2 regions of the Bacillus sp. FJAT-42376 genome follow, and region 1 is predicted to be linked to the other one. Evidence: riboswitches for the same ligand, from Rfam matches in the RefSeq annotation. Region 1 holds a riboswitch; the other holds the start of a gene.
What was found. Region 1 has a riboswitch for S-adenosylmethionine ahead of CEF21_RS11260 (YezD family protein). Riboswitches for the same ligand answer to the same signal wherever they lie in the genome.
Positions count from the first base shown of each region.

Region 2: another riboswitch for S-adenosylmethionine. It lies ahead of CEF21_RS20050 (alpha/beta hydrolase); the one in region 1 lies ahead of CEF21_RS11260 (YezD family protein).

Region 1 covers NZ_CP033906.1:2,238,814-2,254,504, forward strand. Annotated here, with positions in the region: gene CEF21_RS11235 (dihydroorotate dehydrogenase) at 1-577, shown strand, start outside; gene pyrF (orotidine-5'-phosphate decarboxylase) at 546-1,265, shown strand; gene pyrE (orotate phosphoribosyltransferase) at 1,262-1,903, shown strand; gene CEF21_RS11250 (hypothetical protein) at 2,159-2,434, opposite strand; gene CEF21_RS11255 (adenine nucleotide alpha hydrolase) at 2,431-3,105, opposite strand; SAM riboswitch class I at 3,270-3,374, shown strand; gene CEF21_RS11260 (YezD family protein) at 3,439-3,582, shown strand; gene CEF21_RS11265 (phosphoadenylyl-sulfate reductase) at 3,701-4,402, shown strand; gene CEF21_RS11270 (sulfate permease) at 4,412-5,476, shown strand; gene sat (sulfate adenylyltransferase) at 5,518-6,672, shown strand; gene cysC (adenylyl-sulfate kinase) at 6,669-7,283, shown strand; gene cobA (uroporphyrinogen-III C-methyltransferase) at 7,345-8,121, shown strand; gene CEF21_RS11290 (sirohydrochlorin chelatase) at 8,122-8,880, shown strand; gene CEF21_RS11295 (precorrin-2 dehydrogenase/sirohydrochlorin ferrochelatase family protein) at 8,882-9,379, shown strand; gene CEF21_RS11300 (FbpB family small basic protein) at 9,686-9,853, shown strand; gene CEF21_RS11305 (hypothetical protein) at 9,867-10,262, shown strand; gene CEF21_RS11310 (cytidine deaminase) at 10,459-10,860, shown strand; gene CEF21_RS11315 (Rqc2 family fibronectin-binding protein) at 11,228-12,937, opposite strand; gene CEF21_RS11320 (calcium-translocating P-type ATPase, SERCA-type) at 13,175-15,691, shown strand, end outside.
Region 2 covers NZ_CP033906.1:3,974,358-3,990,048, reverse strand. Annotated here, with positions in the region: gene CEF21_RS20080 (carbohydrate ABC transporter permease) at 1-284, shown strand, start outside; gene CEF21_RS20075 (DUF47 domain-containing protein) at 517-1,140, shown strand; gene CEF21_RS20070 (inorganic phosphate transporter) at 1,157-2,161, shown strand; gene CEF21_RS20065 (M14 family metallopeptidase) at 2,521-5,232, opposite strand; gene CEF21_RS21440 (hypothetical protein) at 5,535-5,693, shown strand; gene CEF21_RS20060 (VOC family protein) at 5,757-6,509, shown strand; gene CEF21_RS20055 (biotin transporter BioY) at 6,583-7,149, shown strand; gene CEF21_RS20050 (alpha/beta hydrolase) at 7,146-7,928, opposite strand; SAM riboswitch class I at 8,012-8,116, opposite strand; gene CEF21_RS20045 (histidine phosphatase family protein) at 8,250-8,837, shown strand; gene CEF21_RS20040 (GNAT family N-acetyltransferase) at 8,997-9,443, opposite strand; gene CEF21_RS20035 (NAD(P)H-dependent flavin oxidoreductase) at 9,440-10,501, opposite strand; gene CEF21_RS20030 (aldo/keto reductase) at 10,596-11,567, opposite strand; gene CEF21_RS20025 (peptide chain release factor 3) at 11,797-13,386, shown strand; gene yidC (membrane protein insertase YidC) at 13,490-14,308, opposite strand; gene CEF21_RS20015 (hypothetical protein) at 14,251-14,622, opposite strand; gene CEF21_RS20010 (oxidoreductase) at 14,862-15,691, opposite strand, start outside.

The DNA.
Region 1 (15,691 bases):
GGCTCTTGAGCTGAACATTTCATGCCCCAATGTGAAAACAGGCGGTATTGCATTTGGGACAGATCCCCGTATGGCAGCCGATTTGACGAAGGCGGTCAAACACGTTTCCAGTGTACCGGTTTACGTTAAATTATCTCCAAATGTCACGAGCATTACAGAGATTGCGATTGCTGCAGAGCAGGCAGGGGCAGACGGTTTGACGATGATTAATACGCTCCTCGGGATGCGCCTTGATCTTAAGACGGGCAGACCGGTTCTCGCGAATAAAACAGGGGGGCTGTCCGGTCCTGCTATTAAGCCGGTTGCCATCCGTATGATTCATGAAGTCAGCAGGGCGGTTTCAATCCCCATCATTGGGATGGGAGGCGTTCAAAGTGCTGAGGATGTGCTGGAGTTCCTTTATGCGGGTGCGAGTGCGGTAGCGGTCGGAACGGCAAACTTCGTGAATCCGTTCATCTGTTCTGAAATCATTGATGCTCTGCCAGGCGTTCTGAAACAGTATGGATTCAGCCATATCCGGGAGTGTATAGGAAGGAGTCATGAGGATGTCCGCAAACCCGATTATCATCGCGCTTGATTTTAGCAGCAAAGCTGAAACAGCGGCCTTTTTGAAAAAAATGGGCCGGCAAAAACTGTTTGTAAAGACGGGAATGGAGCTTTTTTATAAAGAGGGTCCTGCCATCGTTGAATGGCTGAAATCAGAGGGACATGAGGTGTTCCTTGATTTGAAGCTTCATGATATCCCGAATACAGTGAACAAGGCCATGAAGGTACTCGCTTCACTTCAGCCGGATTTGATCAATGTTCATGCGGCCGGTGGCAGAGCGATGATGGAAGCGGCCGTTGAGGGACTGGAAGCAGGTACGCCCGCTGGCTTCAAACGTCCGCGTTTAATCGGTGTCACTCAGCTGACAAGTACATCGGATGAAATGCTTCATCATGAGCTTCTGATTACCAGGGAGATGGATGAAACGGTCATGCACTATGCAGGGAATGTGAAACGGGCCGGACTGGATGGAATTGTATGCAGTGTATGGGAATCAAACCGGGTCAAGGCTGCTTTTGGCGGAGAGTTCATCACCGTCACCCCGGGAATCCGGCTTGCCGGTGATGCAGCAGGAGATCAGAGCCGAATCGCCACACCTGAAAAAGCGAGAGCGGAACGCGTGACGCATATCGTGGCGGGCCGCAGCATCACGGAGAAGGAAGACCCGCTGAAAGCCTATCAGCAAATGCAAAAAAACTGGGAGGAAGTACATAGATGAAAGAACAAATTGCAGCATCCTTACTTGAAATCGGTGCAGTCACCCTGAAACCGAATGATCCCTTTACATGGTCGAGCGGTATGCTCTCTCCCATTTATTGCGATAATCGGCTAACATTATCTTATCCTGAGATTCGAAGCGGCATTGCAAAAGGGCTCGCCCGTCTAATCCAGTCAAGCTATCCGGATGCAACTTTGATTGCTGGAACAGCAACAGCGGGGATCGCTCATGCGGCGCTTGTGAGTGATATCCTCGGATTGCCAATGTGCTACGTGCGGGGAAGTGCAAAAGGGCACGGGAAAGGAAATATGATTGAAGGCTTAGCAGGAGAAGGCGACCGTGCTGTCGTGATTGAAGATCTGATTTCAACTGGCGGAAGCTCCATCCATACGGTCCAGGCATTAAGAGCTGCTGGAGCGGATGTGCTGGGGGTCGCTGCCATTTTCACATATGAGTTTGATCAAGCCGATCAAAACTTCAGCAAGGAACGGATTTCCTATCGGACACTGACCGATTATTCAACCCTTATTCAAATCGCAGAGCGGGAAAAACGAATTGAAAAAGACGATATAAATAAGCTGAAACTGTGGAGAAAAGAACCCTCATCTTTAAGCTGGAGAGAGGAATTTTCCAGGTAAGTGAATAGGGTGTGATGACAGGGGAAAGTCGATGAGCTATGTGATTTCCAGCGCGGAAAAGTCCGTTTACGGGGAGGTGTTCGAGTTTGCCTTTCCGGATAACGGCGCTGGAATTATATCCAATGGTTCTTTGGAAGGATGCTGAACAGGGCTAAGAATGTCTACATCTAATAGAATTATTGAAATAGATAAAGGGGCTTCACGCAGCCAGTCAGGTTCTAAAAAACCGGTCTTTATATGAATCTCCCTGCTTGTTCATAAGAACCAGATGAGAACGGATAGGGTGAATCCTGAGACGCCAATGAAGAAAAAACTCGCATGAAACCAATAGGCAAGCTGACGTTCCGGAAGCTTCTTTTCAAGAAGGTTCCAATACCACAATCCGGCAGCTGAGAATAACCGCAGCCCGCCGCTTGCGGTTATTTTCAATTCCTGCAGGGATTGTCTGCTCAAAGGAGCTGCGAAAGCATAAGAAAATCCTAAGGCAGATAGGATGAAGCCCACTAAGGCAAAAAACGCTTTACTGATCATGTCACCGGCTCCTTTAAAAATTCAAGTGAAGAAAAGGATGAACTGGACTGGTCCGGTTTGCGGAAAACAAAAGGAATGTCATGTTTGAAAATCGGACCTCCATATACAAAGGTATGAAATTCTCCGTTTTCTCCGCATGGGTCAGTGCCTGTGTGAACACTTTTCAAAAAAGAATCGTTATAAAGCCGGCCTAATTGGGAAAAAGGGACTTTGGATTCATCTATTCCGCTGATGATGGCTTTAAACCCATTCCGGATAAAATGTGAGGCAAGAGCTTCAGTTTCTTCTCCCCAAAGCGGAAAAACAGCCTTCACGCTATATTTGGATACAAGCTCTTCTCTAAAATATTTGATGTCTTCAAGAAATATGTCGCCGAATGCTGCGGCCTCTGCGCGATTTTCTTTCATGGATTTTAGAAAGTCTCCCATGCTATCCTCATATTCCTTATTAGAGGGTGCTGGAGGAAGGGGGATAAAATCAATGGGCAAATTCAGGCTTGCAGCCTGTTCTGCAAGCAAATGGACCGGGATGCCATGAAAAGGGACCAGTCCCGCCTCCTTATTAATGGAGGTGAATAAACCGGACACTTCATATTCAGGGTCTTGTAAAAGCTTTGCAAGCATGAGTGTACTGTCTTTTCCTCCGCTCCAGGAAACCATGATTTTTTTCAATGTACGCCACCTCTTCATTTAATTGTATATCATCTTCAAAAAAAAATCTAAATCCTAGTAAAGGGCGAAAATATGCGGTTTTGATGAAATTTTATAAAACCTACCCGTTAACTCGGGTTGACAATCGTTCGAATTGTGCTAAAATTTGAAATCAATGACACATATACTTATCAAGAGAGGTGGAGGGACCTGGCCCTGTGAAACCCGGCAACCTGCATAAAGCAAGGTGCTAAATCCAGCAAAATGGGGACCATTTTGGGAGATAAGGGGAATACACCTCACAAGTCTTTCTAAATGGAAGACTTTTTATTTTTGGATTGGGAGGGGCTGTCCGTGGGGGAGCAAGATCAGCTGGATGAAGTAATCGGAACATTAAAGGAAATGCTTCAAGCGATGAGGTATGGTTCCATCACCCTGGTTGTCCAGGATGGGAAGATCATTCAGCTTGAGAAAAATGAAAAAGTACGCCTGAAATAAAAATGGCCGTAGCGCTGACTAGACAAACTAGAGGCGGGGACAGCTTGCACACGTTTGTTTCGTGCTGCAGCTATTCCCGCCTTTTTGTGCTGATAGCATATAGGAGAGGTGGAGACCCATGCTGACATTTGAAAATTGGACGGATTCAGCTCCGGAATTTGAAGATGAGGACAAAGTGACAGAAGCGCTGAATGTTTTAAAGTGGGCTTATGCTCATTATGAGGAAGAGCTGGTTTATGCATGCAGCTTCGGGATAGAAGGAATCGTTCTCATTGAACTCATTTCAAGAGTAAAAAAAGATGCACGAATCGTTTTTCTGGACACCGAGCTTCATTTTAAAGAAACATATGACCTGATCGAACGGGTAAAAGCCCGTTATCCGGATTTGAATATTCTGTTGAAAAAACCGTCTCTCACGGTAGCAGAGCAGGCCGCTGAATATGGGGATGAGCTTTGGAAAACGAATCCGAACGAATGCTGCAGAATCCGCAAAGTTCTCCCGCTCAGAGAAGTGATGAGCGGAGAAAAAGCGTGGATTTCGGGACTGAGAAGAGAGCAGTCCCCTTCGAGAAAAGATACTCAGTTCTTAAATAAAGATGACAAATTTAAAAACATTAAGATTTGCCCGCTCATCCACTGGACATGGAAAGACGTCTGGAGATTTGCCCACAAAAATGATTTGGATTATAACGTTCTTCATGATCAAGGGTATCCAAGCATCGGATGCGAGCCTTGCACCCAGCCTGCCATCGATGTGAATGATGCGAGATCGGGACGATGGAACGGCACGCAGAAGACAGAATGCGGACTGCACGGGTGAGGCGGCTGGATGCTTGAGGCTGCTGCAGTATTGCTCAGTTTGTTTTTCGCTATGAATATAGGGGCAAGCGGGGCAGCTGCGTCTATGGGTGTAGCTTACGGATCGGGTGCCATTAACCGGAAGGTGGCCGCTCTTATTCTTTGCGGAATCGGGGTCATTCTTGGAGCGGTCCTTGGCGGGGGAGAAGTTGTTAAAACAATCAGTTCCGGGATTATTCCAAAGTCATTGATTTCAATCGACATTGTGCTTGTCATTATCGGATCGGCTGCCATCTCGCTATTTATGGCTAATTTGATGGGGATTCCGCTGTCCACCAGTGAAGTAACAGTTGGGGCGGTTATCGGAGTAGGGGTTGCGTTTCATGCTCTGTATATCCAATCGATTCTGGTCATCATGATGTTTTGGGTCCTGATCCCTATTGTGGCCTTCCTGATTACTTACTTCTTGTGCAAAGCGGCAAAGCCTCTCTTTTCTAAGCTCGAAACAAAGCGCGGAAAGCTATTAATCTACCTTTTAATTGCAGCGGGCTTTTTTGAGGCTTTTTCCGCAGGAATGAATAATGTGGCCAATGCAGTGGGGCCTCTGGTTGCGGCCAGTGTGATCACTGTGAATCAAGGAGTATGGATGGGCGGTCTTTTCGTGGCGGCAGGAGCCATTTTGCTTGGAGGCCGTGTGCTTGAGACGAACGGGAAGAAAATTACGAACTTATCTAAAACAGAGGGCATTGTCATTTCAAGTACCGGAGCTCTTCTTGTCATTTTAAGCTCGCTGTTTGGACTGCCTGTCCCTCTTACCCAAGTGACATCCACTTCGATTATGTCTGCAGGGGCTGCTAAAAGCGGAGCGATTGTTTTTCAAAGGGGAATTGTAAAAAAGATCGTCAAGGTGTGGATTGTCTCTCCGCTCGTCAGCCTTGCCATTTCATATGTTTTGGTCAAAGTGTTCATTCAATCTGACTTTTATTCTACTTTTTCAGTGATTGCTGTTATGGCGGCTACACTTGGAGTGCTGTCATTGATGAAGGCGATTCAAAAAGAAAAACGCTCTGTCCATGAAAACGGCGGAGGAATTTAGCTGTCAGACCAAGTAATTTAATTGAAATAGGAGGAATGAAAATGAGTTTAGCACCGCATGGAGGAAAACTGATTCAGCGTATTGATCTTGGGAAAAGCCTTGAAGGAATGGAGAAATCGATAGAAATCGATGCGATGGCATTGAGTGACCTTGAGCTCATTGCCATCGGAGGCTACAGCCCGCTTAGCGGATTTTTATCAGAAAAAGAGTATCAGAGTGTTGTTGAAAAGATGAGACTGTCTGATGGAACGGTTTGGTCGATACCGGTCACTCTTCCCATCTCGAATGGGCAGGCCTCATCACTTAAATCGGGGGATAAAGCCAAGCTGGTTTACGGCGGGACAGACTACGGCTTTATCGAGATTGGCGAAATCTACAAGCCGGACAAAGAAAAAGAGGCAATTCATGTCTACAGAACAGCGGACCGGAATCACCCGGGTGTTCAAAAACTCTTTTCCAGAGGAGACCTCTATGTAAGCGGAGCCGTGACACTCACAAAAAGAACGGTTCCGGATTTTCCAGAACATTACTTTGATCCTTCTGAAACACGATCCGCATTTGCCCAAAAAGGCTGGAAAACAATCGTCGGATTCCAGACGCGGAACCCGGTTCACCGGGCACATGAATACATTCAGAAAACCGCTCTTGAAACGGTAGACGGACTGTTTTTGAACCCCCTTGTCGGTGAGACAAAATCGGATGATATTTCAGCTGCGATCCGGATGAAAAGCTATGGAGTGCTTTTAGATGAATATTATCCAAAGGACAGGGTGTTTCTTGGCGTTTTTCCTGCGGCTATGAGGTATGCAGGTCCAAGAGAAGCGATTTTTCATGCGATCGTACGGAAAAATTATGGCTGCACCCATTTTATCGTCGGCCGTGATCATGCGGGCGTAGGAGATTATTATGGAACGTATGATGCACAGTATATTTTTGACGAATTTGCACCAGAAGAGATTGGCATCACCCCTCTCCGGTTTGAACACAGCTTTTACTGCAGCAAATGCGAAGGGATGGCTACGACAAAATCGTGTCCGCATGATGCGGAATACAGGGTTATATTATCCGGTACGAAGGTGAGGCAGATGCTTCGGAAAGGAGAGGTTCCTCCGAGCACATTCAGCAGACCGGAAGTCATCAAGGTGCTGATTGAGGGCATGAAAGAAAAACAGGCAGAAACGGAGGAAGTAAGATGACAAGGTCTTCGAACGTGACATGGCATGAGCAGTCCATTACAAAGCAAGAAAGAAGAGAACGGAATGGCCATCACAGCTTCGTCGTGTGGCTGACAGGGCTTTCCGGATCCGGTAAATCGACCATTGCCAATGAATTGGCTTATCAGCTTTATAAAGATGGGGTTCAGGTCTATGTACTGGATGGGGATAACGTCCGCCACGGCTTAAATGGGGACCTCGGTTTTTCAGATGATGACCGCCGCGAGAACATCCGGAGAATCGGAGAGGTAGCCAAGCTGTTTACCGATGCCGGAAGTGTGGTCATTACAGCATTTATCTCCCCGTTTAAAGAGGACCGGAGCCAGGTCAGAGAGCTTCTTGATGCGGATGAATTCATTGAGGTTTTTGCCGATTGCCCATTAGACCAATGCGAAGCGAGAGATCCGAAAGGCTTATATAAGAAGGCGAGAAACGGTGAAATTAAAGGTTTTACAGGAATCGATTCTCCTTATGAAACACCTGATCATCCGGAAGTTGTTTTGAACAGCGGAGAATATAATCCGGCCGAATGCGCCGGGCAGATCCTTCATTATTTAAAAGAGCGGAAGCTGATAAAAGGAAAAGATTCATAAGGTTGGTTCCATCTAAGGAAAAGCAGCCCCTTGTCATGTATAATAATTCAAGGGAGGGATGATGATGTCAAAGGTTTACCTCGTGGGAGCGGGCCCCGGAGACCCGGATTTAATTACAGTAAAAGGGCTGAAATGCATCCAGGAGGCCGATACAATCCTTTATGACCGGCTCGTGAATAAAGAATTGCTAGAACATGCTAAAGAAGGGGCTGACCTCATATACTGCGGAAAGCTCCCTGATTATCATACGATGAAACAGGATACCATTAACCGGTTTCTTGTGAAATATGCCAAAAAAGGACATGTCGTGACACGGCTGAAAGGCGGGGATCCATTTGTGTTCGGCCGCGGCGGTGAAGAGGCGGAAGCTCTTGTCCAAAATGGCATCGAATTCGAAGTGGTGCCCGGCATTACATCCGGGATTGCGGCGGCGGCTTATGCGGGAATTCCTGTCACTCACCGAGAGGCAAGCGGAAGTGTTGCCTTTGTTACAGGCCACCGCAAAGAAGGGGACGATGACAGCGGCCGCTGGAAAAGCCTGGCTAAAGGTGTGGATACCCTTGCCATATACATGGGGATCAGCCAGCTTCCTTACATACAGGAGCAGCTTTTATTACACGGAAAACCGGCAGCCACTCCGGCTGCTGTCATTCACTGGGGGACAGTCCGTGATCAGAAAACGGTCACAGGGACGCTTGCGGATATTCATAAGGCTGTTGAACGAAACGGCGTGACAAACCCCAGTATGATTATTATCGGAGAGGTAGTAAAGTACCGGGAGCAGCTGAAGTGGTTTAATGAAGATTGTGTACCTTCAGAAGTAAGCGAGGCGCTGTAGATGAAAAAGGCTGTATTATATATATGCCATGGAAGCCGTGTTAAGAAAGCCCGTGAAGAAGCACTTGAGTTTATTTCAAAATCTAAACGATCAGTGGATGCCCCGATTCAGGAAATCTGTTTTCTGGAGCTCGCAGAACCGGATATAAAAACAGGATTTGAAACGTGCGTTGCCAAAGGCGCAGACTCGATTGCTGTTATACCGGTCCTGCTGCTGACAGCCGCTCATGCTAAGAGTGACATACCGGAGGAGCTGGAAAGCGTGATGAAGGAACATCCTTCCGTTTCCGTCTCTTATGGCGATCCGATTGGAGTTCAGGGGGAAATGGCGGAGGCGGTTCTCGAGGGAATGAGGCCTCTTCCCGCTCATGAAGATGCGCGGGTTCTGCTTGTTGGCAGAGGAAGCTCCGATCCGGATGTAAAGCGGGATTTAGGGCTGATCGCAAAAGGAATTGAGCAGAGAACAGAGGGTTTGAACGTGTCTGTCTGCTATTTGACGGCTGCTGAGCCTTCTTTTTCTGAGGTCCTGAACGGAATCAATCAGTTTCCGGAAAAAAGGGTGTATATCGTTCCTTATTTACTCTTTACCGGTCTCTTAATGAATGGGATTGAAAAAGAAATCAGCCTGGTAAAAACGGATAAAATCCTCACCCTCTGCTCTTATGTGGGTTTCTCCAGGCATACCGAAAAGGCTTTTACAAAAAGAGTCCGGGAAGCACTGGGCAAGCTCTCTTCTTCATCATTAGAAGGGGCCGTCTGATATGCTGCCTCTTATGATCAATTTCACAAATAAACCCGTCCTCATAGCAGGCGGGGGAAAAATCGCCTGCCGCAGACTGATGGTTTTACTTGATGAGCAGGCTGACATTACGGTTGTGAGCCCTGCGGCGGTAGATGAAATTCAAGAACTGTCTGAAGCCGGGAGAATCCAGTGGATTAAACGGAAAGTAAAAAAGGAAGACTTGGAAGGCCGCTTTCTGATTATCGCCGCAACGGATGACAGGGCAGCGAACAGAAGGATTGCCGAGGAGGCGGACCCTCTGCAGCTGATCAATATTGCAGATGAAGCGAAGGACGGGAATACGGAGGTTCCAATGCGTGCCTCTAAAGGAAGACTGACCATTGCGGTATCCACAAATGGGGCAAGCCCCGGGATGGCGAAGGACATCTGTTCACAGTTAATAAACAGTATTGAAGAAGGACAGATCCGTGAATTGGATGAGCACTATGAGGAAAGAGAGCGCCGGAAGGGCCGTTAAAAGGGATGGTGCTTGCGGCTGTCTTCTATGGTTGACAAATATCACAGAATACTATATCATAGGATTATAAGTTCATGAGAACTCCAAAGGGGAGTAGCAGTTCAATAAAGTCGTCATTACGGGACCCTAATCCCCGGCTTTATTGGCAACTTACAGTTGTTTGCGAGACCTTTGCCAAATTTTTGGTGAAGGCATTTTTGTTTTAGGGCGCTTTTACCAAAAGGTAAAGGCGCCCTTTTTGGTTTTCGATGAGGCTTTTTCGGACGATTTTGATAGAGCCTGACGAAAGAGAGGAGAGATTGAAGCTTGAGAAAACCAGTAAGATACTCAATGGAAGAATTTATTCGCCGGAATAAACAGGAACTGAAGGACAGTGCTGAACTGATGGAGAAGCTTGAAGAACGAATTGAAAACCGGTACACAGTTATCTATCCGCCAGAGAAGAAGACAAACAATAATACGATTAACCGATAGGAGAAGATGAAACATGATGAAAAAACTAATTGCGGCCATAACAGCAAGTGCCCTGCTTTTTACGCCAGTGGCGAACATCATCCCGGATCACGGGATTAAAACGGTGGAGGCAAAGGGATTTAAAAAGAGCGGAGGATTTGGGAGCCGGTCTTCCATCTTAGATAAGAAGCCTCAGAGCAAATATAATAACAGCACGAAATCATCAGTTTCGAAACAGAAAAACCGGTCACTGATGAAAGGTCTGATTGCAGGCGGGCTTGCGGGACTCCTGTTCGGAAGCTTGCTTGGCCAGCTGGGGATTTTCGGTTCAATCCTGGGATTTCTTATTAACCTAATCGGGATCTTTATCCTGATTTATGCAGTAAGGAAGATTTTTAAGCTGATTCGGCGCAGAAGCGCTCATTCGTAAAGAAAACTTTGAATAACCAGAAAGGTGAATTTGGGCACGCTCAAATTCACCTTTTTTATTATTGGGAGTAAGTCCGACCGATCAAAAAGTGCCATACATTAGGATAGAACAGGCCATTCCCTTCATACGGACTCCAATCAGCTTTAGATTATGTTAAAGTGGAAAGGATGTTGAACTAATTGTAAGGGGAATGAACATGTCGATTGAACAGAATCTCTATCTGGCAGCAATCAATTTAATTAAAACTAGGTATCCTTCCGGGTGGGGAGGAGCGGCAGCTATGTATACGGAAGATGGTCAAATTTTAACAAGTGTTTCACCTGAAGTGATCAACGCGGCAACTGAATTATGTATGGAAACAGGTGCCATTCTTGAAGCGCACAAACTGAATACAAAGGTCACTCATGCTATTTGTGTTGCAAGAGAGGATGAAAGTGCTGAATTTACTGTTTTAACTCCGTGTGGTGTATGCCAGGAGAGACTGTTCTACTGGGGAGAAAAAGTAAAAGCGGCTGTTACGAATGCAAATGGAAGCTTGGAATATAAAACGTTACAGGAAATACAGCCCTATCATTGGCATAAAGCATATGAGAAATAATCGCGAATATGGCAGTGGAAGATAAAAAACGATGAGGCTGGGACAAAACTAAAATTGTTGTCCTCAAGCCGAATATTACTTTTGAAAAAGCACTGTTAAACTAGGCTGTTGATTGCAGCCAGCAGTCGTTCGCATATCCTTGGGCGGGCTCTAAGCAGGAGTCTCACGGCTTCCGCTCCAATCAACAGGTGTGAAAAATCAACAACATGCTTTATCATGGCCTTTGAAAAAAGCATGAAAATCAATAAAAACGAACGATTAAGAAGCTCTATACCTGAGTTTCAAATAATCGTTCGTTTTTTTAAATAGCCTGAAACCTTTTGTCCCAGCCTCGGGTATATTTACTGAGGATGCAAATGTTTGTTTTTTATTCCTTTAAACGCTTAACCAAATCCGGGTCCGGCGTGACAAAAACCGTCTGCTGATGATCGTATATGACAAAACCGGGCTTAGAACCGCTCGGTTTTTTGACGTGTCTTACGAGAGTGAAATCCACCGGTACGGAGCCAGAGCTTCTCGCCTTGCTGAAATAAGCAGCAATATTTGCGGCCTCAAGGATCGTGTCTTCGGATGGAGTTCTTGATTTAATGACCACATGGGAGCCGGGGATATCCTTCGTATGGAGCCACACATCGTCCCTCGCTGCCACACGGTTAGTCAAATATTCATTTTGTTTATTGTTTTTTCCTACAAGGATCTGGATGCCGTCCGTAGAATGGTACTGCTCTAAAACAGGAAGGACGGTTTTCGCCTTCTTCCCTTTTTTCAGTGCTTTTTTCTTCATGTAGCCGCCATCCTGCAATTCTTCCCTGATCTCTTCCAAATCTCTTGGAGAGGCCGATTCAATTTGCTGCAGCAAATTATCCAGATAGCGGATTTCTTCGTCAGCGAGTTTAAGCTGCTCTTCGATATGATTCACTGATTTTTTTGCCTTCTGGTATTTAATAAAATAGCTCTGTGCATTTTCTGACGGCGTTTTTTGCGGACTCAGCTGAATGGAGACAGTCGATTCGTTTTCATCATAATAATTGATGACTTCCGCCTGTTTGTCGCCGCGCTGAATAGAATACAGATTGGCTGTGAGCAATTCTCCGTACAGCTGATATTTTTCAGCATCTTCTGCATCAAGGAGCGATTTGTGGAGCTTTTTGATCTTTGATTTGTTTTTCTTTAATTCGTTTTGAAGAAAACGTTCGAGATCATTTCCCTGCTGTTTAACCCGGTCCCGGTCCGCTTTGCCGAAATAGTACCGGTCCAGCAGTCCGCTGAGTGAAGAGAACGTCTTGCGTTCACCTTTTAAGTGGGTCAGATCGGTTAAATAAAAGGCATCTTTATCATTTCCCGTGATCATCACCGGTGTCCAGTCTCCATGCTGCAGGCTGCTTAAGGTCTCTATAAATGCTTTTGGTACAGTCACTCTGTTTGCCATCCCGGCCCGCTCCGTAATTTCGCGGGCAAGAAGAGGGGAAATCCCTGCAAAATGCTGGACGATCTGCTTATCGAGTCTGCCTGCAAAGAAATCAAGCTTCTTTACCACATCTTCCTCTGTCAATCCGAAAGGAGATATCTTCTCCTGGGCAGGAGGAAAAATGTATTCATGGCCCGGCAGAACGGTACGGTAGCTGTTGACGGCCGGGGGAAGATGTTTGATGCTGTCGAGAATCACACGGGTCTCTGAATCAAGAAGCACCATGTTGCTGTGGCGTCCCATAATCTCCACAATCAATTCTTTATACGTCACGTCCCCGAGTTCATTGCGGCCTTTGACATGGAAAATAATAATCCGTTCCATATCCTTCTGTTCAATCCGCTCAATGATGCTTCCTTCCAGATGCTTGCGCAAAAGCATGCAGAACATCGGCGGGGAACTTGGGTTTTCATAGCTTTCATTCGTCAGGTGAATCCGTGCATAGCTTGGATGGGCTGAAACGAGTAATTTATAGTTCGCACCGCCTGAGCGCACCTGCAGAATCAGTTCATTTTTATAGGGCTGATAAATCTTTGAAATTCTGCCGCTCTCCAATTTTTCCTGGAGCTCCTTCGTCATGGCATATGTAAAAATTCCGTCAAACGACATATCCTTCACCTGCTCTGTTTCAAAAAGTTTAAGAGGACCAACCTCTGTTTAAAGGGGGAAAATTCTATTCTCTCATTATTATAGCTTGGAAAGCCAGCAACTTTCACTATTAATGATCGGATTTCCTTAGATTCTGAAGCAGCATCTCTTTCTGTCATCTTTCCCGGCTTGTCTGAATAGGATGGAGGTAGACAAGGGCTTGACCAATTTGGAGAGCAAGGGGTGCATAGGCAGATCATGAAATGGCATGAGATGGAGATTCAGGATGTGGCAGAGTCCGTCAACACCGACCGGGAGACGGGCCTTTCTGACAGAGAGGTACATACCCGGTATGGGAAGTTTGGCTACAATGAGCTGCAGGAGGCGGAAAAAACCTCAGCGCTATTGCTGTTTTTGGGTCAGTTTAAGGATTTTATGGTGCTGGTTCTTCTGGGAGCCACCATTATATCAGCTTTTCTTGGCGAATATATAGACGCTGTAGCGATTGTCGCAATTGTCCTCATGAATGGAATATTGGGTTTCTTTCAGGAAAGACGGGCAGAAAAATCGCTGGAGGCACTGAAACAGCTCTCCGCCCCCATGGTCAGCTGTCTGAGAGACGGGGATTGGGTAAGGCTGCCATCCAGAGAACTAGTCCCCGGGGATATTATTAAATTTACGGCAGGGGACAGGATTGGAGCCGATTTACGGTTATTGTCCGTAAAAAGTCTCGAAATTGAGGAATCAGCCTTGACTGGTGAATCTGTTCCGGTGCAAAAATCGCCGGAAGCTCTTCAATTGAAGGAAGCGGGGCTCGGCGATTTGGCTAATATGGCATTCATGGGCACCCTTGTAACCCGCGGGAGCGGGATTGGAATGGTGGTCGCCACTGGAATGAAGACCGCAATGGGACAAATTGCCGGGCTTCTGCAGTCAGCAGAAAGCCTGGATACGCCTCTGCAGAAGCGTCTTGAGCAGCTTGGGAAAATTCTTATAGCCGTTGCGCTTATGTTAACGGCTCTCGTTGTAGGGACGGGCGTTATCCAGGGGCACAGTCTGTATGCGATGTTCCTTGCAGGTGTTTCCCTTGCTGTCGCCGCTATTCCGGAAGGGCTTCCGGCCATCGTAACCGTCGCTTTATCTTTAGGGGTGCAGCGGATGATTAAGCAAAAATCAATTGTCCGCAAGCTGCCGGCTGTCGAAACACTTGGCTGTGCCTCCGTGATCTGTTCAGATAAGACCGGGACGATGACCCAAAATAAAATGACCGTAACGGATATTTGGTCTGGCGGAAAGAATTGGAAAGTTTCAGGAACGGGATTTGATGTCAGGGGTGAGTTTCTGTTCAAGGATCGAACAGTCACTCCAAGAGATGACAAGGCGCTGCATCAGATTTTAACGTTCGGAATGCTTTGCAATACCGCTGAGCTGATTCTTAACGAAGAGGAAAAAAGAATTGACGGGGATCCAACTGAAGGAGCCCTCCTGATCGCAGCGATGAAAGCAGGGTTGTCAAGAGAGTCGCTCGGGAAAAAATTTAAAATCATTGAGGAGTTTCCGTTCGATTCGTCGAGGAAAATGATGAGTGTAGTCGCCGAAGATTCTTCGGGCAAACGGTTTGTCGTTACTAAAGGAGCTCCGGATGTCCTGCTGCATTTATCCGGACAGGTTTTGTGGGAAAACCGTCAGCAGCATATGTCCTCTCAATACGTACAGCGCATCAAAGAATCCATAGAAAATATGGCTTCGAAGGCGCTTCGCACGATTGCCATTGCGTATAAGCCCATCAGCCATGGAAGAGCCGTCAAACAGGACGAGGCCGAAAAAGATCTTGTTTTTGTCGGCCTGCAGGGCATGATTGACCCGCCGAGGCCTGAGGTGAAGCAGGCGATTAAAGAATGCCGGGCAGCAGGCATCAAAACGGTGATGATCACAGGGGACCACGTCATTACCGCGAGAGCCATCGCCAGGCAGCTCGATTTGCTTCCGGCTAACGGAAAGGTGATGGAAGGAGCTGAGCTGAACAAGCTTTCTGATGAAGATCTCGAAAAAACAGTCGAAGATGTCTATGTTTTTGCGAGAGTATCGCCTGAGCACAAGCTGAAAATCGTGAAAGCACTTCAAAACCGGGGACATATTGTCGCCATGACCGGCGACGGTGTAAATGATGCACCCGCCATCAAAGCGGCAGATATCGGCATATCCATGGGGATCACCGGAACGGATGTTGCAAAAGAAGCGTCATCCCTCATCCTGGCAGATGATAATTTTGCGACCATCAAGTCAGCCATTCGGGAAGGGCGAAATATTTATGAAAACATCCGGAAGTTTATCCGCTATCTTCTTGCCTCCAATGTAGGGGAAATTCTGGTCATGCTCTTTGCCATGCTGCTTGCTCTGCCGCTGCCGCTGGTTCCTATTCAAATCCTTTGGGTGAATCTTGTAACGGACGGGCTGCCTGCGATGGCACTCGGTCTTGATCAGCCGGAAGGCAACCTGATGAGCCGGAAGCCGCGTCATCCGAAAGAAGGCGTATTTGCAAGAAGCCTTGGATGGAAGGTGATTTCAAGGGGCTTTCTGATTGGAGCCGCGACCCTGGCTGCGTTTATGTTTATTTATAACAGGGATCCGGAAAATCTCGCCTATGCCCAGACGGTTGCTTTCTCGACCCTTGTCATGGCACAGCTGATCCATGTTTTTGACTGCCGGAGCGAGAAATCAATCTTCGACCGCAACCCTTTTGAGAATCTGTATCTGCTCGGCGCGGTGGCTTCA
Region 2 (15,691 bases), 1.7 Mb from region 1:
TCTGGAGAGTCATCTTCCCGCTTGCGGCCCCAGGATTATTTACAACCGCCATCCTGGTGTTCATCGCAGCGTGGAATGAATTCCTGTTTGCCTTAACCATTAATACGGATGTGGCATATAAAACGGTTCCGGTTGGAATCGCGCTCTTCCAGGGCCAGTTTACCATTCCCTGGGGAGAGATTTCGGCTGCAACAGTGGTGGTCACCGTCCCGCTTGTCATCCTTGTTCTTTTGTTCCAGCGCAGAATCGTTTCCGGCTTAACATCCGGATCTGTAAAAGAATAGTCCAAAAACCCCGCTTCCTGATACTGGAGCGGGGTTTTTGGTCACTTTTTCTCAAAAAGCGGAATAAAAAATTTAATTATACCCAATGAATGTTAAAGCTGTCAGAAGGTTTATATTACAAGTTTGTAAATGTTAGTGTGCATCTGTTTCGTGATTCGACAAATTTTTATATAATGCCTAAGGATGCAAAAAAAAAGAGATAAAAATAATAGGCTCCATGGAGGGATAAAGAATGGTTTTCTCAAAAAAGAAGGACAAGTTTTCAGATATGCTGATTGAAATTGCGGATAACATTAAAGTGGCTTCCGAATATTTCGTCACATATAAAATTTCGAATGCCCATGATCTGAAAGAATTCTTTGAAACGGTAAAGGAATATGAAAATAAAGGGGATACCCTGGTTCATAACATCATTAAAGAATTAAACCAGGCATTCATCACACCGATTGAGCGTGAAGATATTCTGCAGCTTGCGATGATCCTTGATGATGTAATTGACGGCTTGGAACAGGCAGCCGCTCTATTTGAAATGTACTCTGTCACACAGCCTACAGACCATATGAGAAAGTTTGTGGCCCTGCTTAATGAAGCAGTCATTGAAATTTCCGTTGCCATTGATTTATTATCTGAACGCAAGCTCGATCTTGTGCGCGAACGTTCAATCCGCATAAAAGAAATCGAGTCCAATTGCGATAATCTGCTTCGTACGTCTGTAAAGAATTTATTTGCAGTGGAAAAAGAAAATCCAATTAAAATCATTCAGCATAAAGAAATTTTTGAAACACTCGAAGAAGTCGCTGACAGCTGCCAGGGCGTTGCGAACACACTTGAAACCATCATCATGAAAAACGCGTAAGGGCGGACCGCACATTATGGAAACAATGCTGATTATCACCATACTGATTGTTATTGGAGCCTTGGCGTTTGATTTTATAAACGGATTTCACGATACGGCAAATGCTATTGCAACCTCCGTTTCGACAAAAGCGTTAAAGCCGCGCCACGCGATTATTCTGGCTGCGGTCATGAATTTTGTCGGGGCCTTGACCTTCTCTGGGGTAGCCAAAACGATAACAAAAGATATCGTTGACCCGTTCACCCTTCAAAATGGATCGGTCGTTATTCTGGCAGCATTAATTGCAGCCATTGCATGGAATCTTATTACCTGGTACTACGGAATTCCGAGCAGTTCTTCACATGCTCTGATCGGATCCATCGCAGGAGCGGTTATTGCAGCTTCAGGCTTTAGCGCTCTGAACTGGGCCGGTTTTATTAAAATTATCGAAGGACTTATTCTTTCTCCGATTCTTGCATTTGTAATCGGATATATCATATACAGTATCTTTAAAGTCGTTTTCAGAAAAAATCATCAGCTTTCTAAAACAAACAATCGTTTCCGGAAGATTCAAATTGCAACTGCTGCCCTTCAGGCATACTCTCACGGAACGAATGATGCTCAAAAAGCGATGGGAATCATTACACTTGCTTTGATTGCCAATGGTTTTCACACGGATCCGAGCGAAATTCCTTTCTGGGTCCAATTATCCTGTGCTGCAGCCATGGGGATCGGAACCTCAGTCGGCGGCTGGAAAATCATCAAGACCGTCGGCGGAAAGATCATGAAAATCCGTCCTGTTAACGGGGTAGCGGCTGACGTAACATCTGCAGCCATCATTTTTGGAGCGACACTCATCCATCTCCCTGTCAGTACAACCCACGTAATTTCTTCCTCTATTTTAGGGGTTGGATCATCACACCGCGTAAAAGGCGTGAAGTGGGGCACGGCTAAAACGATGATCATTACCTGGGTGATCACACTTCCGATATCAGCTCTGCTGGCGGGAATCATGTATTTGCTTTTGAATTTAGTGTTTTAATTAGAAAACCCCCTGTTAAAGGGGGTTTTTATTCTACCTGTCCAGACGGCTAAACCCCGGTGCCGGAGCTTTTCTTGATTACTCCGGCATTGAAATGTTAAACTGCTGGCGCACAAGGCGCTGTGACTGCCGGTCTCCGGCCCCGGTGAAGCATACTGGGACTGGCACCGTGCCAGTCCCGTCTTTCTCTAACGCCATAAAGCTCTGGTGCTTCTCCTTGACAGCCTTGCTAAAGCCTCTGATAGGGATCCCTGATGTGTTAAAGCAAGGCTGGTCATGCATCGCCAGACCACCCCGCCCCATCATTAAACAGCCAAAATAAAAAACCAAACAGCCGAAGCTGTTTGTTTGGTTTTTTATTATTTCCCCGCTGCAAAAATTGAATTTGCCAGTAGCCGATAGCTGTACTGCGGGTGGGCTTTATTGGTTAGATCATTTGCAAATAAAGTGATATTACCTTTCGTGAACGCAATGGTTTGCCCCTTTATTGCTTCATGCTTCGGCCACCATCCGCTAACAAAGAAATCCTTTTGATTCGCGACTTTGGCAAGAATGACAGCATCCTTCGGCACAGCCTTCATGTAGGATCCTGTTGCAATATACAATTTCTCTTTCTTCCCATATCCGCTTGTGATCATCTGACCGGCTGTCACGTCTGTCCATAACAGTCCTTCGTGTGATGCGCGGGAGCCGGTTGTAGTTGAATAGTCAAATCCCGGAAGAAGGTTTTCTTTTTCAGCGAAATTCAGCGAGCTGCTGCCGATTCCGATATATGGCTTGCCGGTTTGGATAAGCGTTTTGTTTGCAGTTCCGGCATCGTCAATTACTACGTCCGCCTCGCTCTCGCTTGCAGCAAAAGCAAAGCCTAATTCTTTCAGCACGAATTTCGAAGCGCTTGATCCTGTACTGAATACTTTGGGCTGCTTCATTTTGATTGTTTTTCCTTTTTTGCTGTAAGGCGCAACATCCAGGTAATAGCTGTTTTTAACGAATTCCAGGTTTCTGCGGGAAATGACATAATCGCCTGCCGCATACCCATTCCCTCCGGCTGTAAGCTGATGGACAGGCTGTTTCATTTGAAGGAGTTTATTGACAGCTTTGACGGCTTCATTGCTCGAGTTTTTAAGTACATAATAATCGGAATGTCCTTTTGCTTCCGTCTTAGGCGCAGTCACTTTTTTGACCGGCTGCAAGCCCTTTGCGAAGGCATTCTCAGCCCGGACCTCCATGCGTGTAAAGCCTCTTAGATCGTGGAAGTTGTTGATGACTTCCGCATACATTTCTTCCCATTCGGATAAATCTTCACCGTCATAGAGGACCGCGTTAACGAACCCGCGTTTTGCCTGTTTCATATCTACTACATAAGAGCCTTTCGGATACGTTTGCTTGCCGGCTCGTACGGTTTTGGTCGATTTGCTCACCTTAATCCCATTGCGAATGAGATAGTCCGCCATTTTGTGTGCTTCTAACACATTTTTTTGAAGCTTTTTATCCACTGGAATGACGTAATAATCAGGGAAGAAATTGCTGTTCCCTTTCCGGTCCCGGCCGATCTCATCTCCAGCCGGATTCACGAACCATTTGTCTACTGCCCGGTCGTCTTCTCCAAGTACTCCGCGCTCATAGACGTCAAGCTGGTTGTTAAACAGTTCCTGTTTATGTTCGGCAACGTATTTAGCTGCACCCAATCCCGCGTTGACAAGTGCTTTATAGGATTCTGCATTCAAATCAGGGATTTCCACGGTATGGCCCATCGCTCCATGGAACATAGAGTAGGTGGACGTGTAGGAAGGCGTAGCATCATCAAACTTATTCGGCCAGTCCTTCAGCGGAATCAGGTAGCTGTCATATTTCGTATTGGCGACCCCTGCTTTTCCCATTTGTTCAGCCTGTTCCACCATTCCATCCATCAGCAAATCATATTCATAGTTTTGATTATGGGGAGGAGTGCACGGTTCGATGACAAATTCATCATAAAACCCGTGGAAATCGAGCAGGGAAACCGGCAGCCATTTCGAGAGACCTTTTGCCAGATTCTGTGTTTCAATTTGAGTCTGATAGGTGTTATCCCGGTTTAAATCGAATCCGTTTGCATTCTGGCGGGTGTTGTATACCCGTCCATCGGGATTTTGAGTGAAATTGAAAAGAAAAATAACATTATCAAGGGCTTTATCAATGTTCAGATTGACTTCCTTTTCACGGTTCTGATTATCAGATGTTTTAAAGGATTTGTTTTTTTCTGTTGCAAAAATCCGGTACAGCTCAACGATGGCGTCCACACCAGGAGATTCATCGGGATGAATATTGTTGATCCATACAGGAACTTTGTAATTTTTAAGCTTCCCGTTTGCGCTTTTTTTCTTTATATCCGCCGGGTTTTCGAGCTTTTGCTGCGCAATTTGATTTAAGTACTGATCAACAGATGCTTTATCTTTGGCAAGAACCATAAAATGCATCGGTCTTCCTTCAGAGGAATTTCCAAGAGTTTGATAGGATACATAGCGGCCGTTAATCGCTTCCTTGCTGATTTTATCGATGGCCGGCTTGATTTCTTCCCATTTCAGATACTCATCATACACATTTAATTTAAATGGAGTGCTTGCTGTTTGGCCTTTGTCAGGATCTTTAACGGCCAAGCTGTAGTTTCCGATTAAGGCAGGATATAGAGTTCGAAGACTTCGTGGAGAGACGTCATCCGTTCCGTAAAGGAGACTGAATTTCAGCTTCGCTTTTATCTTTGTTGTTCCTTCTATGTAGGCGGGCTTTTTTGAAAACGTAATGTAAGGAGCGCCTGAGTAGGTTTTTGTTTTAGGGTCCCATTGCTTCCATTGGTCAAGGGGCTTGCCTCCGAAAGTCCATTCAAGCTTGGTGAGATCCGCTGAATAGCCAAGATCGGCTGTAACATCAATCTCTCTTTCCTCTGTCATTGAAATAAGGGACTGACTAGCTGTAAGAACGCCTGAATCACCGGTTTTGACAGCGGCGGTATTCGAAACAGCCTGCGCCGGTACTAATGCGAATGAAATGGATAGCATCAGTGCCAGCAAAATGGTTACACTTTTTTTGTACATATTTCCCCTTCCTCTCTTATAATCTTCCAAAAAAACCTTACAGCAAAAGATTATCACAAAATAGAAAGAAAAAGAAAGAAAAATATACAATTTCATTTATAAATATGTATTTTCAGATAATTAAATTTAACTATTTTGATATGAGTTTATAATTTAATTGAAGCTTTCTAATGATCTAACTCTTCATTCGGTAAATACAGAAGTTCTTAGGTTTTGATGAATTTTTATACATAAGGCAGAGCGTTCGAACGGGTATAAACCGTATTCTCTTCCCATACATTGATACAAAAAGGAGGGATCCGATGCTCCAATTAGCGGTTATGATAGCTGCGATCCTTTTTATATGGATGACAGTCAGCCTCCTAAAAGACAAATGGGGAAGTGAACTCCGGGGTAAAAATGCCTGGCACCTGCTGACTGAAGAAGAGAAGGAGGGAGAGATAAAGCCCTATCAGGACTAGCCGCTTTTCTTGTTATTTCCTTTCAGTCCCTCTACTATGAAACTATCAGGGGAGGGATGAGGGATGAAGCTTGATCATGTTGTCCATTTTGTCAAACAGCCTGCTAAGGAGGCAGGGGCTGCTTTTCAAATGCTCGGCTTTCATACAGTGGCTGGCGGCAGCCATGAAAATTGGGGAACAGCAAACAGTCTATGCTATTTTGGTTTGGATTATATTGAGTTTTTAGCAATAGAAGATGAGGAAAAAGCCGGGAATTCGGATAATCCGCTCATTCGGCTTTGTATGGACATGAAACAGGAAGGACTTGTTCAGCTTGCCATCCATACAGAGGAAATGGATGACGTGGCAGAGAAGCTGAAGGCTTCCGGACTTACGGTGAAAAAACCTTTTGCGGGAAGCCGGAAAAGGAGTGACGGATCGGTCCTTTCATGGAGGATGCTCTTTGCTGAACATCCGGACTCCGAGTTTCCCCTGCCATTTTTCATTGAATGGGGAAGTCCTGATGAAGAACGAAAAGAAGATTTAATTCGTACAGGCGCTCTTGCTCCACATCCAAATGAGGTAAAAGGAATAACAGAGGTAGTCTATCTTTCGGACAATCCTTCCAGGGAGGCAGCTCATTGGGCGAAGTGGCTTGGACTGGAGGAGCCGGTATTTGCAGGAAAAGGGGCTAAAATCCCTCTTGGTAATCAAACGCTCGCTTTTGTACCAGCCAAGGACGGGCTGCGGACAGGAATCCATGCTGTTTCTTTTTGTGAAAAACATCAGAAGGAACCGAGAGAAAAACACTGGATGGGCGGCACTTATATCTTGTAAAAAAATAGTTACAGAAATTACCTCCTTATGTTAACATTTAATAAAAGTTTGTTAACATAAAGGGGGCCAAGTGATGGAGAATCAAAGGAATAAACTAAGAATGCTGATTTTGTGCGGGATGTTTGCGGCGATTACGGCTGTATTTGCCCAGATTGAAATTCCCCTTCCAATTGTTCCAATCAGCGGACAGACACTAGCGGTTGGAATAGCCGCGACCATTTTAGGGAGCAGGTATGGTGCACTGGCTATGATCGTTTATGCAGGACTTGGTGCTGCAGGCCTTCCGGTTTTTGCGGAGGCCAAAGGCGGTCTGCATATTTTGGCGGGTCCTACAGGAGGGTATATTATTGGCTTTATTGCCGCGGCATTTATAACAGGATTCGTGCTTGAGAAAACAAAATTCTCACTTCCCTGGGCTCTTTTGGCAAATGTCATTGGAATGATTGTAACACTGGGGTTTGGAACGGTCTGGCTGAAAATTGTCCTCGGTCTTTCTTGGACTCAAGCGCTGGCAGCCGGGGTCTGGCCGTTTATAGCAGTCGGCTTGATTAAAGCTGCACTTGCCAGCTGGATCGGTATTTCGGTCAGAAGAAGACTTGTTCAGGCAAAACTGCTTAAACAATATTTTCATGCCGCTTAAAAAGATGCCTCGAAGCTCTTCCTTTCAACTGGATGGGCTTCTTTTTGTTTGGAAAAAAACCGAATGGTCTCCCGTACGATTAAATCCTGGTCATAATCCATGGATGCTACATGGTAGGAATTCGGCAAAGGAACCAGCATTTTTCTGTATGAGGGAATCATCTGGTAGATTTGGTGGGAACACACAGCCGGCACGACATGGTCTTCCGGGGAATAAAAAACGATGGCAGGACAGCTGACCTCCTTTAATTTTGCTTTCGCTTCGTTCATGGCCGTTTTTAATTCAGAAATGGCTTTCAGCGGAACCGTGTTATATGTGATTTCTTCTGCTGTCTGATCTTTTATATCCGGTTTTCCTTCCGTTATAAAGCCTGACTGCTCCGTAATATGCTGATAGGCCGGAACTTCAAGAGCGGCATTTATAAGAGCAATTCCATCCATTTCCCTGAATTTGCCTGCAAGCTTCAAGGTAAGACTTCCTCCCATGGATTGCCCGACGACAAAGACTTTAGAAAAGCGGCTTTTCATGCGTGAATAAGCTGTTTCCAAAGAACGATACCAATCCATCGCCGTGCAACTCTCCATTTCAGTCGGGCAGGTGCCGTGGCCGGAAAGTCTCGGAGCATATACAGAATATCCAAAGGATGCAAATTTTTCTCCCAGCGACTCCATGCTTTGCGGAGTTCCATTGAAGCCGTGGCATAAGAGAATACCTTGTTCAGAGCTTCCGGAGATGGAAAATGATTGAGCACCTGACATGACCCGTTTCAATTCTTTCATAAGCACGTTCCTCCTTTTATAAGTAAACAGACAAATAAAAAAACCTTCTCTGCACGGGCGGCTAAGAAAGTTTGCAAAACCATTTCTTATCGTCCAAAGCAGATTTGCTTTGCTGGTGGGAGCACCTTTCCAATCGGAGGTTGCTGTGAAGTCATAGAGCCAGTTCTCTCGTTCACTCTTGATAAATTTATTAATCCTATAAAATTACTTGGTTTTACAATCGTATCATGACGGATAAATGGTGTCAACATAGACTTGTACATGCCGGGCATATGGAATAAGCTATAATTATAAAAATGAACGGAGAATGGAAGTGGAACGATGACGAAGCTTGGGATCATCAGACATGGAATAACGGAATGGAACATGGAAGGAAGAGCACAGGGAAGCTCTGATATACCGCTTCATGCAAAAGGTCTGAAAGAAGCGGAGATGCTTGCCGACAGGCTAAAAGAAGAAAAATGGGACCTTTTATACTCAAGTCCTTTAATGCGTGCAAAACAAACGGCCGAGTTTATCAGTGAAAAACTGGGCGGATTAGAGATTATTACAGATGACAGAATCCGCGAAACAGGCGGAGGGCGGATTGAAGGAACGACAGAGGCAGAGCGGCTGGAAAAATGGGGGATTGGCTGGAGAGATCTTGACTTAGGCAGAGAACGCTCCGAAGATGTAGTGAAGAGAGGCCTTGAGTTCGCAGAGGATCTTGTGGAAAAGCATCCTGAAAAAAATATTTTAGTGGTTTCCCACGGTTCTTTCATCAGGCATTTGCTGCAGGCGCTTGTTCCAGCAGAGGAGGAATTGGAGGCTTTAAAAAACACTTCCATTACTCATCTTATTCTAGAGGACACAAAATGGTCGTGCGGTCTTTATAACTGTACAAAACATTTGAGTTTTGAAATAGAGTAAAAAAAGAAGCTGTCCAGAAAGCATTCGTGGAGGGGTCTCACCTGTTACGCCGGTCCCGCAGGAGTGTCGCTCTTTTGCTTCAATCAATCTGGATTAAACGGCAAATGTAAAAAGGGACACGCTTTGAATGCGTCTCCCTTTTTTGGTAAGTGAGACTTTTCAGACAGCCCCTTTTAATCTTTTATACATCACTTGATGAGGTCCAATTCCTTCTAATTCAAACACATTGCCGATTTTTTGCAGTCCCTGCTTCTGATAGTACTCTTCTACCGTTGTCCGTGCATTGCACCACCATAAATCTGCATTTCTTCCGGAGAGTACTTCCTCCGCTTTTTGAAGAAGTGAACTGCCTGCTTTCATGCTCCGGTATTCAGGAAGGGTTGCCATTCCTCTTAATCGGTACTGGGAAGAACCGGTTAAAAGAGGGAAAGCCTCCTCGTAAAAGGAAGCGATGCTGATGAGTGTTTCACCGATATAGCACCCGAGGTGAAAAGTGTTTTCTTTTTCGTCCGCCTCATAGCGGCATTCGCGGACTGGCTGGCCCGGTCTAAGAACCTTTTGACGGAGCGGAACGGTTTCCTCCGCTTTTATGAATACGATGTTCATGTAGTCACCTCCCTGGATTCGTTTAAAATGGATTGGATCAGTTCTTGTACGGATTGACTCCTGCTGAGCCGCGGGCTTTGACCGCACCATAAAGACATGAATTCTGCGTCGTTTTGTTCTAAGGCAGCTTTCCGGATTTTTTTTGTTGCTTCATTTTGCAGAGGATACGGTAGGATTCTTGTTTCATTTTCCATTTCGTAAATGAACTGATTTTTAATACCGCGGGCTTCTTTTCCGGAGAATGCTTTAGTGACGACGACCTGATCCTCCCGTGCGTTTAGAACGGCTTCTTTGTATGCAGGATGTGCGCTGCTTTCGTATGTTGTCAGAAATGCTGTTCCCATTTGAACCCCTTGAGCGCCAAGGCTCAATGCAGCCCGATATCCTCTTGCTTCCATAATTCCGCCTGCTGCAATCACCGGGACCCGGACAAAATCACAAATTTGCGGAACAAGGGACATCAGCCCTACCATGTGATGAATGGGAGGACCGGAAAATGTCCCTCTATGTCCGCCTGCTTCACTGCCTTGAGCAACAATTGCATCCATTCCCTGTTCTTCGAGAAGAATCGCCTCCATCACAGAAGTAGCGGTTCCAATGATAAAAGTTCCATTCTTTTTTAAATCGTGAACCGCTTCCTTTGAAGGCATCCCGAACGTAAATGAACAAACAGGGACCTTCTCCCGCAAAATGATTTCGAGCTGCTCTTCAAAAAAGTTTGTCTGTTCAGTGGATAAAGGAGGATTTTCCTGGACATCAAGTTCTTCACTAAGGGGGCGGAGTGCCTCAAACGCATTTTGGACTTCGCTTGGAGATGCATTTGTTTGCTCGGGAATAAACAGGTTGACAGAATAAGGAAGATCCGTTCTTTTTTTTACTTCTAAAATTAGGGCGGAGAGCTCTTCCGGCGGCATGTACCCGGCCCCGATTGAACCAAGGCAGCCGGTTCGCGACACGGCCAGTACGAGCCCGGCTTCTGTAATTCCCCCCGCCATTGGTGCCTGGATGATAGGGTGATGGATTCCGAGACGTTCAATTAAGGATCCAGTCATATTCATTCCTCCATTCTCCTGTGAAACTTAGACATGGAATAGCTGAAATCCTTCATTTAAAGGAAAAATAGAGGCTGCTTATCACAGCCTCTTACATTCTTTATCGATTTGTTGATCTCATTCCCCGTTCATCGTACCGTTCGCCTGCTGTTCTTTCCGCAATAGTCTCCAGAGATTGAAGTTCTTCATGTGTCAGCATAATCTTTTCCGCATCAATATTTTCTTTTGCATACGTTTTTCTCTTTGTTCCTGGAATCGGCACGATATCATTTCCCTGATGAAGAAGCCATGCCAGTGCAATTTGGGAGGATTTTGAGTTTTTCTTTTCAGCCAGCTGACGGACTTCTTCTGCAAGCTCAAGATTTCTTATGAAATTCTTCCCCTGGAACCGGGGAAGGAAGCGCCGGAAGTCGTCTTCTGCAAAATCTTCAAAGCGTTTAATTTGTCCTGTTAAAAATCCTCTTCCGAGAGGACTGTAGGCAACAATGCCTGTCCCCAATTCGCGGGCGGCAGGAACCGTTTTTTCTACATCCCGGCTCCAGAGAGAGTACTCAGATTGCAGAGCTGCGATGGGATGAACAGAAGATGCGCGCCGCAGGGTACTTGCTGAAACCTCTGACAGACCGAGATGAAGGACTTTTCCTTCCTTAACAAGCTCTGCCATAGCGCCGACTGTTTCTTCTATCGGCACATCCGGATCAGCCCGATGGAGATAGTAAAGATCAATATAATCGGTTTGAAGCCGTTTTAAGCTTTCTTCCACTGATTTTTTTACGTGCTCAGGACGGCCATTTACACCTCCGGGACGTCCGTTCTCATCCCGGACAATTCCGAATTTAGTAGCCAATACAGCATTTTTCCTGAATGGTTTCAGTGCTTCCCCGACCAATTCTTCATTTGCGCCATTTCCGTATATGTTTGCTGTATCAAAGAAGTTCTGTCCCAATCGAAAGCTGAGCTGAATGGTTTCGATGGATTCGGTGCGATCTGTTTTTCCGTAAAACTCGGACATCCCCATGCAGCCAAGACCAATTGCTGAAACCTCTAAAGAACCAAGCATTCTTGTTTCCATTCTTTGATCCGCTCCTCTTATCCGTATATGTTCATTTGAAGTATACGCCTGTCCCTGTTTGAAATCAAAAAATTGAGACAATTTCCCGATGGGGGAATAAGATAATTGGGCACCGGACCCGATAGCTTTTTAACCTTCATTTATGGTATATTTTTTGAAGTGCATCTTGATCTTTGAACCCGACTCTTCTTTAAGAGCTGAATAAACTGATATAGAACGAGGTATATACATGAACTTAAAACAGGAAATTGATAAGCGCAAAACATTTGCGATTATTTCACATCCGGATGCCGGGAAAACCACGCTGACTGAAAAACTTCTCTTATTTGGGAACGTGATCCGCTCAGCCGGTACGGTAAAAGGAAAAAAGTCAGGAAAATATGCAGCATCCGACTGGATGGAAATTGAGAAAAAACGCGGAATCTCTGTCACATCAAGTGTCATGAGTTTTCCTTACCACGATTTCCACGTAAACATTCTAGACACCCCCGGACATGAAGACTTCAGTGAAGACACATACCGCACCCTGACAGCTGTAGACAGTGTGGTCATGATTATCGACTCGACGAAAGGGGTCGAACCGCAAACGATTAAGCTCTTTAAAGTATGCCGGATGCGGGGGATTCCCATTTTCACCTTTATGAACAAGCTGGACCGTGAAGGCCGCGACCCGCTTGAGCTGCTTGCGGAAATCGAAGAAGTTCTCGGAATCGAATCGTATCCGATGAACTGGCCGGTGGGAATGGGAAAGAGGTTCCTTGGCATCTATGACAGATACTCTGAATCGTTTGTCCGATTTAATGGAAACGAAGAAGAAACCGTGTATAAAGTGAATGAGATGGAAGAAAAAGCAGGCGATATTTATGAAAATCCCACGTATCAGGATACTCTTGGTGAGTTGGAGCTTTTAAATGAGGCCGGCAATGATTTTGATCCTGAAAGAGTCCGGAAGGGTGAATTGACACCGGTATTCTTCGGAAGTGCTCTTTCCAACTTCGGTGTGCAGACCTTCTTTGACACGTTCCTTCAATTTGCTGCGTCTCCTCAGCCGCGCCGGACAAATGAAGGCTTTGTTGAGCCTGAAAAAGAGGAGTTTTCCGGATACGTCTTCAAAATCCAGGCAAATATGAATTCAAAGCACAGGGACAGAATTGCCTTCTTGCGAATCTGCTCTGGCACATTTGAACGCGGAATGAGCGTGACATTAAGCAGGACGAATAAAATAATCAAACTATCCCAGTCGCAATCTTTTATGGCAGGCGATCGGGAAACGGTAGATATTGCTTATCCGGGTGACATTATCGGGATTTATGACCCGAATGCCTATCAAATCGGTGATACATTGGTAGCCGGAAAAGGCCGATTCGAATATGAAGAGCTTCCTCAGTTCCCGCCTGAAATGTTCAAAAAAGTCCGGGCGAAGAACGTCATGAAGTCCAAACAATTCAAAAAAGGAATTGACCAGCTTGTTCAGGAAGGCGCCATCCAGCTTTTCCGCCAGGAGCTGACAGATGACATCATCCTTGGAGCAGTCGGCCAGCTTCAGTTTGAAGTGTTTGAAGAAAGAATGCGTTCTGAATACAGCGTGGAAATTGAATTCACCTCATTAGGCGACCGGATTGCGCGCTGGATTGAAGATGAAAAAGTGGACCGCAAAAAGTTTGATAACCGCAGTATGCTTGTCAAAGACCGCTACGGACAATACGCAGTTCTTTTTGAAAATAATTTTACGTATCGCTATTTCAGAGATAACAATAAAGACATCAAATTAATTGATTTGCTTGAAAGCAATGATTATCAGAGTTATTCTGCTCAGTAAAAACGGGAAAGACGCCCGGCAATGTGCCGGGCGTCTTTTTATATTCGGAAACTAAGCGCGAAAAGGAAAAAAGCGACTCCCTTATGAGGAGACGCTTTTTAATTTAATTTTCCAGTGTTTTAGGCGATGCGGGAAGATCGTTTTCTTTATAGAGCTGTCTTGCAAGCAGAGTCTGCAATATGACAAACACTCCGCCGATCGTCCAGTAAAGCGGAAGGAATGCAGCGGCCCCGAATGAAGCAGCACCCATCATGACCGGCATGATATAGGAAACCATCGCCATCTGCTTTTGCTGCTCAGGCGGCATACTGCTCTGGGATACTTTTGCCTGGAAAAAGTACACGGCAGCAGCGATCAGCGGCATAATCGTGTCAGGGTGGCCCAAGTCAAACCATAAAAAAGAATGGGCGGCAATTTCCGGCGTACGCTGAATCGCAAAGTAAAAGCCGAACAGAATGGGTGTCTGAATTAAAATTGGCAAACAGCCCATAGCAAGGGGATTGTATCCATGCTTTTGGTAAAGCTGCAGTGTTTCCTGCTGCATAAGACGCTGCGATTCAGGATCTTTTTTCTTATCTTTATACTTTGCCTGAATTTTCTTCATCTCAGGCTGAATAATCGCCATTTTCTTCTTCATTTGCTGCTGATTTTTATACTGCTTCATCATGAATGGCATCAGGAGAAGGCGGACCAAAAACGTAACGAGTATAATGGCCACTCCGTAGCTTCCTCCAAACAGGGAAGCTGTATATTTAATCAAAGCAGAAAAAGGAAAGACAACAAAATGGTTAAAAAAACCGGACGTTTCACTATTAATCGGTGTATGGTCGGCCGAACAGCCGCTTAAAAGAAAAACAGAGAATATTAAAATGAGAAAACTTGATCGTTTAAGAAATGTGAACATGGATGATTGGTTTGGCATAAGTGCCCTCCTCGTATTTTAAGTGCGCGTGATTCGTACGAGAAGAAGCGGCGGTCGCCATCATCATCAGGGGCAGCTGCCATTTTCATAATCCGGATAATCCAAATTTGCAGCTGATCCATCCCGCCTGTGAAAAAGCGGTAAGGTTTGGGATCTGAAACCGCTTTTTGCCATGTATGATGAAAAGAAACATCTGCTTTTACACTTTTTCCTGCAGAAAAAACCATCGCGAGCGTACCGCCGGCAGAAACAATCAGTGTGATCAGAAGAATCAAATGGCTCATATCATTCAAAAAATCCAAATCCAATAGCATCTTGTTCACCTCCCTTACTTGGTCATGCTCCTATTATATCATTTTTTTCAGATGGGCATTCAAAAAAGTCCGCCAGACTTTCCGGCGGACTTCTATCATTACGTAGAAATGACTTAATGTAGATAAGTTTGACTAAGTGTATTGCCGCAGTCCGGGGCACAGCCCCGAAATGCAGGAGAGGGTGCGTTCTGCGGCAGGACGTCATGCACTGCAGAGCTTAGGTGTTTCGCTAATGATCATTATAACTCGGAATCTTTAATGTGAGCGAGAGGCATCAGAATTTCTTCAGGATGAAAGTCTTCAAGCTCTTTTCCTTTTCTTATTTTCTTTGGGGCATCAGGGTTCGCAAGCGCACCAGTCCCAAGGCTGATAAAATCAGCGTCTCCTGCTGACAGCAGGGAGGAGGCCTTTCTGGAATCCTGCAGCTGCCCGTTAGCAATAATAGGCAAACCGCTGAATTGTTTAGCTGCAGCCGCAAGGGATTTTGTCCCGTCTCCAAAAGCTGAAGCCGTTCCATCCTCATCTGTTACATGAATGTAATCGAGCGGTGTTTTTCCAAGGAGAGAGAAAATCGCTTCCGCATCCTTTTCTCCATTGCGCCACTTGTGTTTTGGATCCGTGACCTTTGCCTGAGAAATGCGGATTCCGATGATCATATCGCTGCCTGCTGCCTGCTGTACGTCGTAAATCACTTCCATAAGGAGCCTCAGTCTGTTTTGCAGGGATCCTCCGTAGGAATCTTCTCTTTCATTAAAATAAGGAGTTAGGAACTGATCCAGCAAATAGCCATTTGCTCCATGAATTTCTACGCCGTTAAATCCTGCCTGCCGGGCATTCATGGCGGAAGCTGCGAACCCTCTTTTCATCTCTGCGATATCCTGCTCGCTCATTTCTTTTGGGACGCGGTAGGAACCGGATCCTCCATAGAATTCAAGCTTTTCGCCCTTCGGTGCAATGGCGGAAGGTGCAGCTGTCTCTTTCGTATACCGGTTTCCCTGAGACTGTCCCCCTGCATGCATAAGCTGGGCAATAATGAGGGATCCGTGATCCTGAACCGATTCCGTTATCG